Regions from separate parts of the Roseibium alexandrii DFL-11 genome, predicted to be linked through region 1. Evidence: predicted binding sites of a transcription regulator. Region 1 holds the regulator's gene; each other region holds the start of a gene.
The links. Region 1 encodes PhoB, which activates phosphate uptake and scavenging genes when phosphate is short. Its sites were predicted from a motif close to TGTCATNNANCTGTCAT; they were not measured.

Region 1 (4,015 bases):
CCATCTGCAAGGATGACGTCCAGAACCGCATTGCCAACAGCCATGGCGAGCGGATTGCCACCGAATGTCGTGCCGTGGGTTCCAGGTGCCAGCGCGGATGCAACCTCTTCAGTCGCAAGACAGGCGCCCATCGGGAACCCACTGCCGATGCCCTTGGCAACGGCCATCAGATCCGGATCAACGCCAGTCCACTGATGCGCGAACATTTTTCCGGTCCGGCCGACACCAGTCTGGATTTCGTCAAAGATCAGCAGGGCTCCGGTTTCATCACAAAGCTTACGCAGGGCACGCAGGAATTCGTAGTCGACTTCCCGAATGCCGCCCTCTCCTTGGATGGGTTCGATCGCGATCGCTGCGGTTTGCGGACCGACCATGGCCTTCAAGGCGTCCAAGTCCCCGCTGGGCACCTGATCGAAGCCCGGAGCTTTCGGTCCGAAACCCTCCAGATATTTCGCCTGGCCACCCGCTGCAATCGTGCCGAGCGTCCGGCCATGAAACGCGCCTTCAAAGGTCACGATTTGATACCGGTCCGGATCATTGCGGTCATAGTGATAGCGGCGGGCGCACTTGATCGCCGCTTCCATGGCCTCAGCGCCGGAATTCACGAACAGAACCTTGTCTGCAAATGTTGCATCGGTGAGGCGCTGCGCAAGCCGCGCGCCGTCCGGCATCTGGTGCAGATTGGAAATATGCCAGAGCTTGGCCGCCTGATCCTGAAGTGCCTGAACCAGATGCGGATGAGCATGTCCGAGCGAGTTTACCGCGATCCCGGACCCGCAATCGAGAAATCGTCGGCCATCACTCGTAACAAGCCAGACACCTTCCCCGTGATCGAATGACAGGTTCGATCTTGCGTAGTTTCCAAAAAGCGCGGACGCAGACATACCTCTTTAGTCTCCTCTGGCCACCGGAAGCCCCGCTGGTATCGGACCGTCGGAACTCCAGGGCATCGCCTTTAAACAGGCCAAAAACGCAATGTGCCGCCAAAGCGGCGGCACGTTGCAAGATCCTTATACACTGCCGAGGTCCCCGCCTGTCAATGGAAATGGCCGTTGCCGGGGTTCGGGCTGTTTTATGTAAAAGTCTCAATGACCTCGCATCTGTTGGGGAAAAGTCCGTTCATCCCCAACTCACTGCAGCCTGACGGTTGCTTCATAAATTAACGTTATTGTAACCTTTAGCTAATCAGACACGACATCTCGTGCGGTGTATCAAATAGAGGCACAAGATATGCCATAATGGGCTTGCGCTTGCATGTCCATTAACGAGATTCTGGCCAGTCACTGGCCTTGGCAAGGGGTGCGGCAATGAGTTGGACGAACGAACGGGTTGAGCTTTTGAAGAAGCTCTGGGGTGATGGTTTGAGTGCAAGCCAGATCGCGGGTGAGCTTGGCGGCGTTACCCGGAATGCTGTGATTGGCAAGGTGCACCGGCTCGGTCTTTCCGGGCGCGCGAAGTCTTCTTCCTCAAGCGCGAAACCGCGTCGCCCGCGCACAACAGCCAGCCCGGCGTCTCAATCAGCACCGAAACGTCCACAAACACAGCCGCAGACCCAAGGCTCCGCAGCGTTGAAGATGGAGCCAACCCCGGCTCCGGTCGCAGAAGTTCAACCCGTTGCAGAACCGATCGCAGATGTGGTCCCGATGTCCAAGCGGGCAACGATCCTTACGCTAACCGAGCGCACCTGTAAGTGGCCGATCGGCGATCCGGCGACAGATGACTTCTACTTCTGCGGTCAAGTTTCCGAAGCCGGTGTGCCCTACTGTCCATACCACTGCAAGATTGCTTATCAGCCGGTCGCAGACCGCCGCCGGAGCGCCAACAACAAGACCAGTGTTGCCCAGGCATCCTGATCTCGAAATACCCAAGAAAAAGCCCGCCGATTTGGCGGGCTTTTTTGTTTGTCTTGGTAGTCTCGATCAGGCTGCCGTAAATTGGTCGTTGAAGGCATAACCAGCCCCGCGCACCGTGCGGATTGGATCCTTCGCCTTGCCCTTGTTCAGCGCCTTGCGCAAGCGTCCCACGTGAACATCGACCGTGCGCTCGTCCACATACACGTCGTGCCCCCAAACGCCATCCAGCAGTTGTTCGCGAGAAAAGACCCGGCCTGGCGCGGTCATCAGGAATTCCAGAAGGCGAAACTCCGTCGGCCCCAAATGGATTTCCTTGGTGCTGCGCCGGACGCGGTGTGTTTCCCGATCAAGTTCGATGTCGCCGGAGCGCAGCATCGTGGACACCACCTCCGGGCTCGCCCGCCGCAGGATCGCGCGGACACGAGCCATCAGCTCCGGCACAGAGAATGGCTTGACAACATAGTCGTCCGCTCCGGTCGACAAGCCTCTGATGCGCTCGGCTTCCTCGCCGCGCGCCGTCAGCATGATGACCGGCAAACGCTCGGTGTCCTCGCGTGCCCGCAGGCGCCGGCACAGCTCGATGCCCGACAAACCGGGCAACATCCAGTCCAGCAACAGAAGGTCCGGCTGGGTTTCCCGGAGGCGGATTTCCGCCTCATCACCGCGGACACACGTCTCAACGGCGTATCCTTCAGCTTCCAGATTGTACCGCAACAGAAGGCTCAACGGTTCTTCGTCTTCGACGATGAGGACCTTCGGCATGAATTCTCGCTCCAATTCCCTCAGCCGGCACCGAAGCGCCAGCCTACAGTTCCTGCTTCACAGCCGTTCAGGCTGGGCCTGGCAACTCACACAGCGCCGGTTTCATCAACCTTGTTACGGTCTTCCGGAAGGCGCTCGCCCGTCACCATGAAGAAGACGTTTTCGGCAATGTTGGTTGCATGATCGCCGATCCGCTCGATGTTCTTTGCGCAGAACAGCAGATGGACGCAGGAGGTGATCACCCGCGGGTCTTCCATCATGTACGTCAGAAGTTCCCGGAACAGCGATGTGTATATTGCATCGACTTCGGCATCTGCGTCTTGAACCTGGCGCGCCGCTTCAGCGTTACGCCCGGTGTAGGCATCGAGAACCTTCTTTAACTGACCAAGGGCCAACTCGGTCATGTGCTCCACGCCGATTGCCAGCTTCTTGTTTTGAATGTCGTTATCGATGGCGATTGCCCGCTTCGCAACATTCTTTGCAAGATCACCAACACGCTCCAGATCGTTGGCGATCCGGCTGGCTGCTGTGATTTCGCGTAGATCCTGGCCCATCGGCTGACGGCGCACGATCATTGCAATCAGGCTCTCTTCAACTTCTTGGTGAAGTGCATCGAGGCGGCGATCCTGGTCAATGACTTGGCGGGCAAGTTCCGTATCGCCGGACACCAAAGCCGACACGGCTTCAGCAAAAGCTTTTTCTGCAAGACCGCCCATTTCAGCGATCCGGCCGGCCATGACGTTCAATTCGTCATCATAAGCCGTGACTGTATGTTCAGACATCCTGTGTCCCTTCGAAAAATGTGCGATCCGGTTAACCGAAGCGGCCGGTAATGTAATCCTGCGTACGCTTGTCCACCGGGTTGGTGAAGATATCCTGTGTCGGACCTTCTTCAACCAGAATCCCTAAGTGGAAGAATGCGGTGCGCTGAGACACGCGGGCGGCCTGCTGCATGGAGTGCGTTACGATCACGATCGTATAGTTCTCACGCAGCTCGTCGATCAGTTCTTCAACCTTTGCGGTTGCAATCGGATCGAGTGCAGAACACGGCTCATCCATCAGGATCACTTCCGGGCTGACGGCAATCGCGCGTGCGATACACAGGCGCTGCTGCTGACCACCGGACATGCCGGTGCCTGGCTCGTCGAGACGATCCTTGGCTTCTTCCCAAAGACCCGCCTTTTGCAGGCTGGAGGCCACGATGTCATCAAGCTCGGCCCGGTTCCGGGCCAAACCGTGAATACGCGGCCCGTAGGCAACGTTGTCGTAGATCGACTTCGGAAAGGGGTTGGGCTTCTGGAAAACCATCCCGACCTTGGCGCGCAATTGCACCGGATCGACCTTCGGGTCGTAGATGTCTTCTCCATCGATCTTGATCGAGCCTTCGACCCGGCAGATAT
Region 2 (4,015 bases), 770 kb from region 1:
ATTGCAGCGACGGCCATCTTCAATGTCCTTTAAACGTCACGCATAAAAAACGCGGGCCGGAAACCGGCCCACGCTTCGAGAAAGAACTCTTAGTTCTTGTTCTTTGCTTTACGTGCTTCAACGATGTTGACGTAAGCTTCATGAGTGATCGGCATGAAGCCTTTGGTCTCACCAGCAGCAACGCCGTACGCGCACTCAGGATCGAGGGAGTTCAGAGAAGCCATCAGAGCGGTCATTTTGATTTTGACGTCTTCCGGAAGCTTCTTGGAAAGAACGATCGGACCTTCCGGAATCACCGGCGAACGCCAGATTTCACGCAGTTCGGTCATGTCAACCAGGCCAGCATCGGACGCTTTACGCAGAGCGCCGGAGTTGTAGCCGTCTTCCCACTCACCAAGGCCGTCGGCCCAGGTAACGCCAGCGTCGATGTCGCCGTTGGATACGGCAACGATTGTCTGCTCGTGGCCGCCGGTGAATTTTACGTCGCCGAAGTACTCACCCGGCGCCATGGAATAACCTTCCTGCGGGATGGCGATGGACGGGATGAGGTAACCGGAGGTGGAGTTCGGATCACCAAAGCCGAAGACCTTGCCCTTCATGTCTTCCAGGGAGTTGATTTCGTTGTCAACGCGAGCAAACCCGATGGAATAGTAGCCGTAACCGCCGTCAACATTGACTTTTACCAAAACCGGATCAACAGCTTCCGGGTCGGTCAGATAGACTTTGGCGTAAGACGATGCGCCGAGCCAAGCCATGTCGAGGTTGCCGCCGAGCAGGCCTTCGATCACGCCGTTGTAGTCAGCCGGTGCGAACAGCTTGACCGGAACACCGAGAAGATCAGCGGTTTTTTCTTCAAGGCAAGTATATGCACGCAGACGATCGGAAGCGTTTTCGCCGCCGAGAATACCGATGCGGAATTCAGTGATTTCTTCAGCAACGGCAGAAGTTGCGTTCAGAGCGATCATGCTGACTGCAGCCAGCGCAGCAACTTTGGAAACCAGTTTCATTTGGGATACTCCCCGAGTTCGGTAAATGGTGACGTTTAACTTGGAAGCAGGGTCAGACCGCTGCTGCCGCCGGGGCCACCGCACCGGCGGATTCTTGGGTGCCGGACTGCCCGGCATCGATGGCGGTCGATGTGGCCGCCTCGTTGAAACTTTCATCAGCGCCGTAGATTTCGCGCGCCACATTCGTGGTCAGCGCATCCGGCGCGCCATCAAAGACGATGAAACCATCCCGCATTCCGATCACGCGGTCGCAGTAGGTGCGTGCTGTGTCGAGCGTATGCAGGTTACAAATGACAATCTTGTGGTCGCGCACATGGATTTCACGCAGCGCGTCCATCACGATCTTGGCGTTCATCGGGTCAAGAGACGCGATCGGTTCATCCGCCAGTATCATGTGCGGATCTTGCATCAGCGCCCGCGCAATCGCCACGCGCTGCTGCTGGCCGCCGGACAGCTCCTCGGCCCGTTTTGTTGCCTCTTGGGCAATCCCAAGCCGGTCTAGCGCAGCAAGTGCACTGTTCACATCGTCCTGGCCGAAAATGTTAAAGAGGCTCTTCAGTGTGCCATGGCCGTTCAAGCGGCCGAGCATGACGTTGGTCACCACATCCAGGCGCGGCACCAGATTGAACTGCTGGAACACCATCGCGCAGTCACGCTGCCAGCGGCGCATCATGCCGCCTTTGAGGCTCAAAATATCGCGGTTATTAAAGAGGATCTGACCGGAAGTTGCCGGCGTCAACCGGTTGATCATGCGCAGCAAGGTCGATTTGCCTGCACCGGAGCGGCCGATAATGCCAACCATCTGCGGTTTATCAATGTTGAAAGATACCTTGTTCACCGCAGTCCGGGACCCAAAGGTCTTGGTGACGTCCTGAAATTGAATCACGCGGCAGCCCTGTCCGTGTTTGTTCGTATTTGCTGCGCGACAAGAGCCATTCGGGCGTAACAGTGAGATGACAGGAATTTATCAGTCCCTTGAAGAAACGATGACACTTCAATGACAAAGGCCTGCCGGGACATGCCGGTCGCCGGGCCAGGGCTTGTTTTTCCTGCCTCCTCAGAGGGTTCTGCATTGCGCGGCAAATCATGGTTGCAAGAGAAGAACAAAGCCCGAGAAGCGTGTTTCCGCTCTGAAATAATAGCCAGCTGCTGTGAACCAACCGAAACTGAGGAAAAGGGAAAGAGTTCATGGATACGTCATCAAAGCGTCACGCTTCGTGATGCGACCAAGGCTATCCATCTGCGCCTGTCACAAACCAATGGAACCAACCATGTCCGCACCGCACCAAAAACCCGGCCTGACCGAAGCCCCCAATGTCCACCCTGACGCGGTCGTTCAGAACTGTGAGCTCGGTAAGTGGACGGAAGTCGGCGCGCTGACCGAAATGCGCGAAAGCCAGATGGACGATTATTCCTACATTGTTCAGGAAGGGGATGTGGTCTGGTCAACGATTGGCAAGTTCTGCTCGATTGCCCGGCGGGTGCGTCTCAATCCGGGAAATCATGCCACCTGGCGCGCGTCACAACATCACTTTAGCTATCGGGCGGCCGCCTATGGGCTGGGTGATGATGACCAGGAGTTCTTTCAATGGCGCAAGGACGATTGGGTCACAATCGGCCACGATGTCTGGATCGGTCATAATGTGACGGTTCTGGCCGGAGTCACAATCGGGACCGGGGCAATCGTTGCCGCAGGCGCGGTCGTGTCGAAAGACGTTCCGCCCTATACGATTGTCGGCGGTGTTCCGGCGAAACCAATCAAACGCCGGTTTACGGAAACCCAGGAAGAGGCTCTGATGGAGATCGCCTGGTGGGATTGGAGCCACGATCAGTTGAAGGAGCGCTTGACCGATTTTCGCAATTTGCCGATCGACGGATTCATAGAGAAGTATCGCTGACCTATTATTTTGCCGGAAAATCATTTCTAAACTTGCATTTGATTTCCGTAAGGGAACTCAACTCACTACAAGGCCTGCATTTCTGCGGCTATCAGAAGAAATAGATGACTTTCCCCACAAGTCACAATGGTTAACAGGGCCGATTCGACAGCGCTGAAATCCTGTGGTGAACTTCAATCAACAGCACGGCAAAGACCTGTTTCGGACCGCCAACCAAAGCATACGGTTCTTGCCATCGCTGTCTGGGCACAGTCCCAAGGGGCCGCTTGCGGCTCTCGCGGACCGGCTGTGAGGCACCCAGGTTGCGCTTGATGCGGAGCGCTCCGCAGCCAGCGCCCCGGCTCTCCGGTGAGCAGCGGGTTATCTGCAATGTCGGTGCAGGCTTTAAGTCTCTTCGGGGATGAGAAGTCCGCAGACACCAGATGTCTTCGGAGATCTGATGTCGAGTTGAGATCAAGACGGACTATCGATCCCGCTTCGGCAGGTTTCCGGGTCCGATAACCTTGACCTGAACAGGGGGGTGTTGGTGAAAGCCGACACCCTTTCTGTTATTCCGCATAGAATCCCACAGAAACGCTTGATCTCCGGCGAACCGTGGCCAAACCTAACCGTGCCACAGCCGGGAGCAGCAAGTGACATATCTTCTCAATCGCCTGACACTCTACGCTCGTGATGTGGAAGCCGTTGCCGAATTTTATTGTCGGCACTTCGGCTACACAGCGAGGCCTGCAGATGGCGGTTTGATTGAGCTGCATAGCCTTGACGAAGGATGCCAACTCCTTCTGCATCCATTGGCAAAAGGCCGGAAAGCCGGACAAACCCTCGTTAAACTGGTTTTTCAGGTCGAAGATGTTGTTTCTGAGAAATCGGTCCTTGCCAAAAAAGGACTGGAATTCGGCCCGATACACCAGGGCAACGGATATCAATTTGCCAATACCAAGGATCCGGCTGGCAACGCAGTATCCATCTCAAACAGGGTTTTTAGGGGTTCCTGACGCGATTTCAGAAGCTGCCGAACAGTCCGGCATTTGGTATGGTAGTGCTATGTTTGATCCTGGCACCGCGCTTTCAAGAAACCTCGGCCCGTCCCTTCGCCGCTGGCGGGTGCTC
Region 3 (4,015 bases), 2.5 Mb from region 1:
ATCTCGGCGTTGCAATCAACGGTGCGTTCGGTCTGTCGACAAAGCCAAATGACAGTAACTGGACAGGCGCGGGCTACAACCGGTCGTCCAAGATCTTTTCGATCAACCTCAACCCGGTTGTCGGTTACAAGATCAATGAGATGTTTTCGGTCGCGATCGGCCCGCAGATTCAATATGCGGATGTTCGCCTGACCAACGCCTCTTTCTCCCCGACCATCCCGGGTGCAACCCTGTTTCCAGGTCAGCAGCTCGATGGTGACGGTGTTGGTGTTGGTTTGACCGCCGGTGTCACGATCAAGCCGACGGCGACGACAGAAATCGGTATTGGTTACCGTTCTGCGATCTTCACAGACATCGACGGCACCATCGCCGCTCCGAACCCGGCCAACCCGTTCACGACGGCCGTAACGGATGTGAAAACGGTTCTGGCGACACCGGATATGATCACGCTCTCGGCTAAGCAGAGCATCACCGATGATATCCGCGTCCTGGGTACGTTCGAATGGACAAACTGGAGCCGTTTGAAAGAACCGCAAATCACGGCCGATGCCACTGGCGCAACCGTGACCACGCTGCCGTTCAACTACAATGACGGCTATTACCTCGCGGTCGGCGGTGAGTACGACTTTAATGACAAACTCACTCTGCGCGCCGGTGCGGCTTACGAGTGGTCTCCGATCGACGATAAAATTCGCTCCGCACGTCTTCCGGACAACGACCGTATCTGGCTGAGTGCGGGTGCCTCCTACGTCTTTAACGAGCACTTCTCGTTTGACCTTGGATACACACACATCTTTGGCACAGATACCGACCTGAACCTCGTTCCGGGTCATCAGGACTACAGCGCTTCAAAGGGCTCCCTGACAGGATCCGTCGACTCCTCCGTCGACATTCTGACAGCTTCGGTCCGTATCAAGTTCTGATCAGCTGCCAGGCTGGTTCTGGAAATTAGGCCGGCCCGCGATCGCGGGCCGGCGTTTTTTGTTAGAAAGCTGCCGGATAAAGTCCGCCATCCATCAGAATGTTCTGCCCGGTGACATAGCCGGCGTGCCGGGAACAAAGAAAGGCACAGGTCTGTCCGAACTCCTCGGTCGTTCCAAAACGGCGTGCTGGGATTTCTGCAGCCTGGCTTGCACGAATAGCGTCGACTGTCTGTCCGGATTGTTGTGCCGAGCGTTCAAACCCACCCTTCAGCCGGTCAGTATCCATTTTGCCCGGCAGCAGATTGTTGACCGTGACACCGTGCGGAGCCAACTGGCGGCACACGCCTGCCAGGAATGCTGTGAGACCGGCACGGGCGCCGCTGGAAAGGTCCAGGCCTTCGATCGGCATCTTTACGGACAAGGACGTGATGTTGACAATCCTGCCAAAGCCCCGGTTTTTCATTCCGGGTGTGACCGCCTGGATCAGTTCGATCGGGGTCACGAAGTTCTGGATGGCACCTTCCAGCAAGGCAGAGCGGTTGAGTTCTGAATAATCCTTGCGAGGCGGGCCGCCATTGTTGTTGACCAGTATGTCAGGCTCTGGGCAGGCCGTGAGAAGCGCCGCTTGTCCTTCCGGTGTGGAAACGTCGGCAGCGACAACACTGACTTTCACCTGAAAAGTGTCCGTCAGATACGCACGTGTTGCTTCCAGAGCGTCTTTGTCGCGTCCGTTGATCACCAGATCACATCCGGCCTCTGCAAGCGCCTCTGCGCACCCTCTGCCAAGCCCGCGGCTTGATGCGCACACGATCGCCGACTTGCCGCGCAATCCCAAATCCATGATTGATCTCCCAAATTAAGAGGATGTGGTTCGCCGGACCTTATGGAAGGAACGCTGCCGCCGCCATCCCTTTCCTGTCGGCCCCTTTGAACCACGGGGTCTGGACGAGGTTCCGCTGATGGCGGTTGGTGGCGCGGCTAAGCGATTTTTTTTCTACTGAACTGCTGAAAACGCGACGTCATCACACCCCAAATACCATCTGTCATAATAGTGAAACTTGAATCGCGTCTATAGCGTTCCATTGGAGCTAGGAGACGTGCAATGTCCACTTCAGAGACATCGCGGCATTACAGGGCCTTGTTTATTTCAGATGTCCACTTGGGCACGCGCGGCTGCCAGGCAGATCTTCTGCTTGACTTCCTGAAGGACAATGACGCCGAGACAATTTACCTTGTCGGCGATATCGCGGATGGTTGGCGATTGAAGCGATCGTGGTATTGGCCACAGCTTCACAACGATGTGGTTCAGAAGATCCTCCGCAAGGGCCGCAAGGGATCGCGTATCGTTTATATCCCTGGCAATCACGATGAGTTCCTCCGAAGCTTTTTGGGTACCCATTTCGGTGGCGTCGAGGTGACCGATAGTATTGTGCACGAGACTGCTGACAATAGGCGGTATCTGGTGATCCATGGTGATCAGTTCGATGTCGTCATTCGGCATGCCAAGTGGCTCGCGTTCTTTGGCGACAAAGCCTACGTCACTGCGCTTGGTGTCAATACGGTATTGAATGCTGTGCGCCGCCGGCTTGGCCTCACGTACTGGTCTTTGTCGGCCTGGGCGAAACTGAAGGTCAAGAATGCTGTCAGCTTCATCGGACGGTTCGAGGAAGCGCTTTCCGACGAGGCACGCCGGCAGGGTGTGGATGGCGTCATCTGCGGTCACATCCACCATGCGGCCAGCCGGGACGTCAACGGCATCCACTACATTAACACGGGTGATTGGGTCGAGAGCTGCACAGCGGTTGCCGAACATCATGATGGAACCTTTGAGGTGATCAGATGGGTAGAACAGGCCCAAACCGGAGCCCAGACCGAGAAGCCGCAGGAAGCTCCGGTCGCCGCATGAGTTCCATTCTTGTTGTCACGGATGCCTGGCATCCGCAGATCAATGGCGTCGTTCGCTCGCTTGAACGCACAGCTGATGAACTCCGCGCCATGGGCGTTCGCATGGAGTTCCTGACCCCGCAGGCTTTCAAGACACTTCCGTGCCCGACATATCCTGAAATCCGTCTGTCTTTGACCCACAAGGGCAGCGTGCGGCGGATGATGGATGAATTCGACTGCGAACACCTGCACATTGCGACCGAAGGCCCACTTGGCTTGCTTGCGGCCGGGATCGCCAAAAAGCGCGGACAGCCGTTCACCACCAGTTATCACACACGGTTTCCGGAGTATGTTTCTGCCCGGATGCCGGTGCCGCTTTCCTGGTCTTATGCATGGATGCGCCGCTTCCACAACGCCGGTAACGGCTGCATGGTGGCAACGACTTCGCTGGAGAACGACCTGAGAGATCGCGGCTTCCGGAACTTGATGCGCTGGTCGCGCGGGGTCGACGAAAACCTCTTCAGGCCATATGAGGGCTCTGTCCTACCGCAGGATTTGCCTGGGCCGGTCTTCATGTATGTGGGCCGCGTTGCGATTGAGAAGAACATCAAGGCGTTTTTGGATCTGAAACTGTCCGGCTCCAAGGTCGTTGTTGGCGATGGGCCTCAGCTGGATACCCTGCAAAGGGAATTCACCGACACACTCTTCACGGGTGCGAAAACCGGCGAAGATTTGGCGCGCCATTACGCCAGCGCGGATGTTTTCGTCTTCCCGTCGCTCACCGACACGTTCGGCAATGTCATGCTGGAAGCGCTTGCGTGCGGGGTGCCGGTTGCCGCCTATCCGGTCATGGGGCCGCTGGATGTCATCGGCGATACCGGCGCCGGTGTTTTGTCCGAAAACCTCGCAGAGGCATGTGAAGCCGCTCTCGATATTCCGCGTGACCACTGCCGGAACATTGCGCTCAATTACACTTGGGCAGCCAGCAGCCGTCAGTTCCTGGACAATTGTATCACCGCCGTTGGCGGGGTGGCGCAGGCCAACGCGGTAGAGTGATCTGAAAGTCTCAGCAGCTTTAAAGTATTGGCGCTGCGGGATTTTGTAACCCTCACAATGTTGCAGTTGTCAGGCCAAGGGGTAGCCGGTACTCCTGTCCACCTCAGATCCTGAACGAGGTGGCCACCATGACCGGCGCGACAGCAGAACGA

Region 2: the regulator PhoB is predicted to act here: its motif matches at 1,994-2,010, upstream of phnC (phosphonate ABC transporter ATP-binding protein).
Region 3: the regulator PhoB is predicted to act here: its motif matches at 1,965-1,981, upstream of SADFL11_RS00655 (UDP-2,3-diacylglucosamine diphosphatase).

Annotation. Positions count from the first base shown of each region.
Region 1 covers NZ_CM011002.1:2,687,955-2,691,969, forward strand. Annotated here, with positions in the region: gene SADFL11_RS12420 (aspartate aminotransferase family protein) at 1-884, opposite strand, end outside; gene SADFL11_RS12425 (GcrA family cell cycle regulator) at 1,308-1,853, shown strand; gene phoB (phosphate regulon transcriptional regulator PhoB) at 1,920-2,615, opposite strand; gene phoU (phosphate signaling complex protein PhoU) at 2,702-3,397, opposite strand; gene pstB (phosphate ABC transporter ATP-binding protein PstB) at 3,429-4,015, opposite strand, start outside.
Region 2 covers NZ_CM011002.1:1,915,289-1,919,303, forward strand. Annotated here, with positions in the region: gene phnE (phosphonate ABC transporter, permease protein PhnE) at 1-17, opposite strand, end outside; gene phnD (phosphonate ABC transporter substrate-binding protein) at 90-1,007, opposite strand; gene phnC (phosphonate ABC transporter ATP-binding protein) at 1,060-1,893, opposite strand; gene SADFL11_RS08820 (DapH/DapD/GlmU-related protein) at 2,279-2,905, shown strand; gene SADFL11_RS08825 (VOC family protein) at 3,538-3,900, shown strand; gene SADFL11_RS08830 (helix-turn-helix domain-containing protein) at 3,950-4,015, shown strand, end outside.
Region 3 covers NZ_CM011002.1:144,768-148,782, forward strand. Annotated here, with positions in the region: gene SADFL11_RS00645 (OmpP1/FadL family transporter) at 1-923, shown strand, start outside; gene SADFL11_RS00650 (SDR family oxidoreductase) at 985-1,764, opposite strand; gene SADFL11_RS00655 (UDP-2,3-diacylglucosamine diphosphatase) at 2,026-2,829, shown strand; gene SADFL11_RS00660 (glycosyltransferase family 4 protein) at 2,826-3,863, shown strand; gene SADFL11_RS00665 (threonine ammonia-lyase) at 3,992-4,015, shown strand, end outside.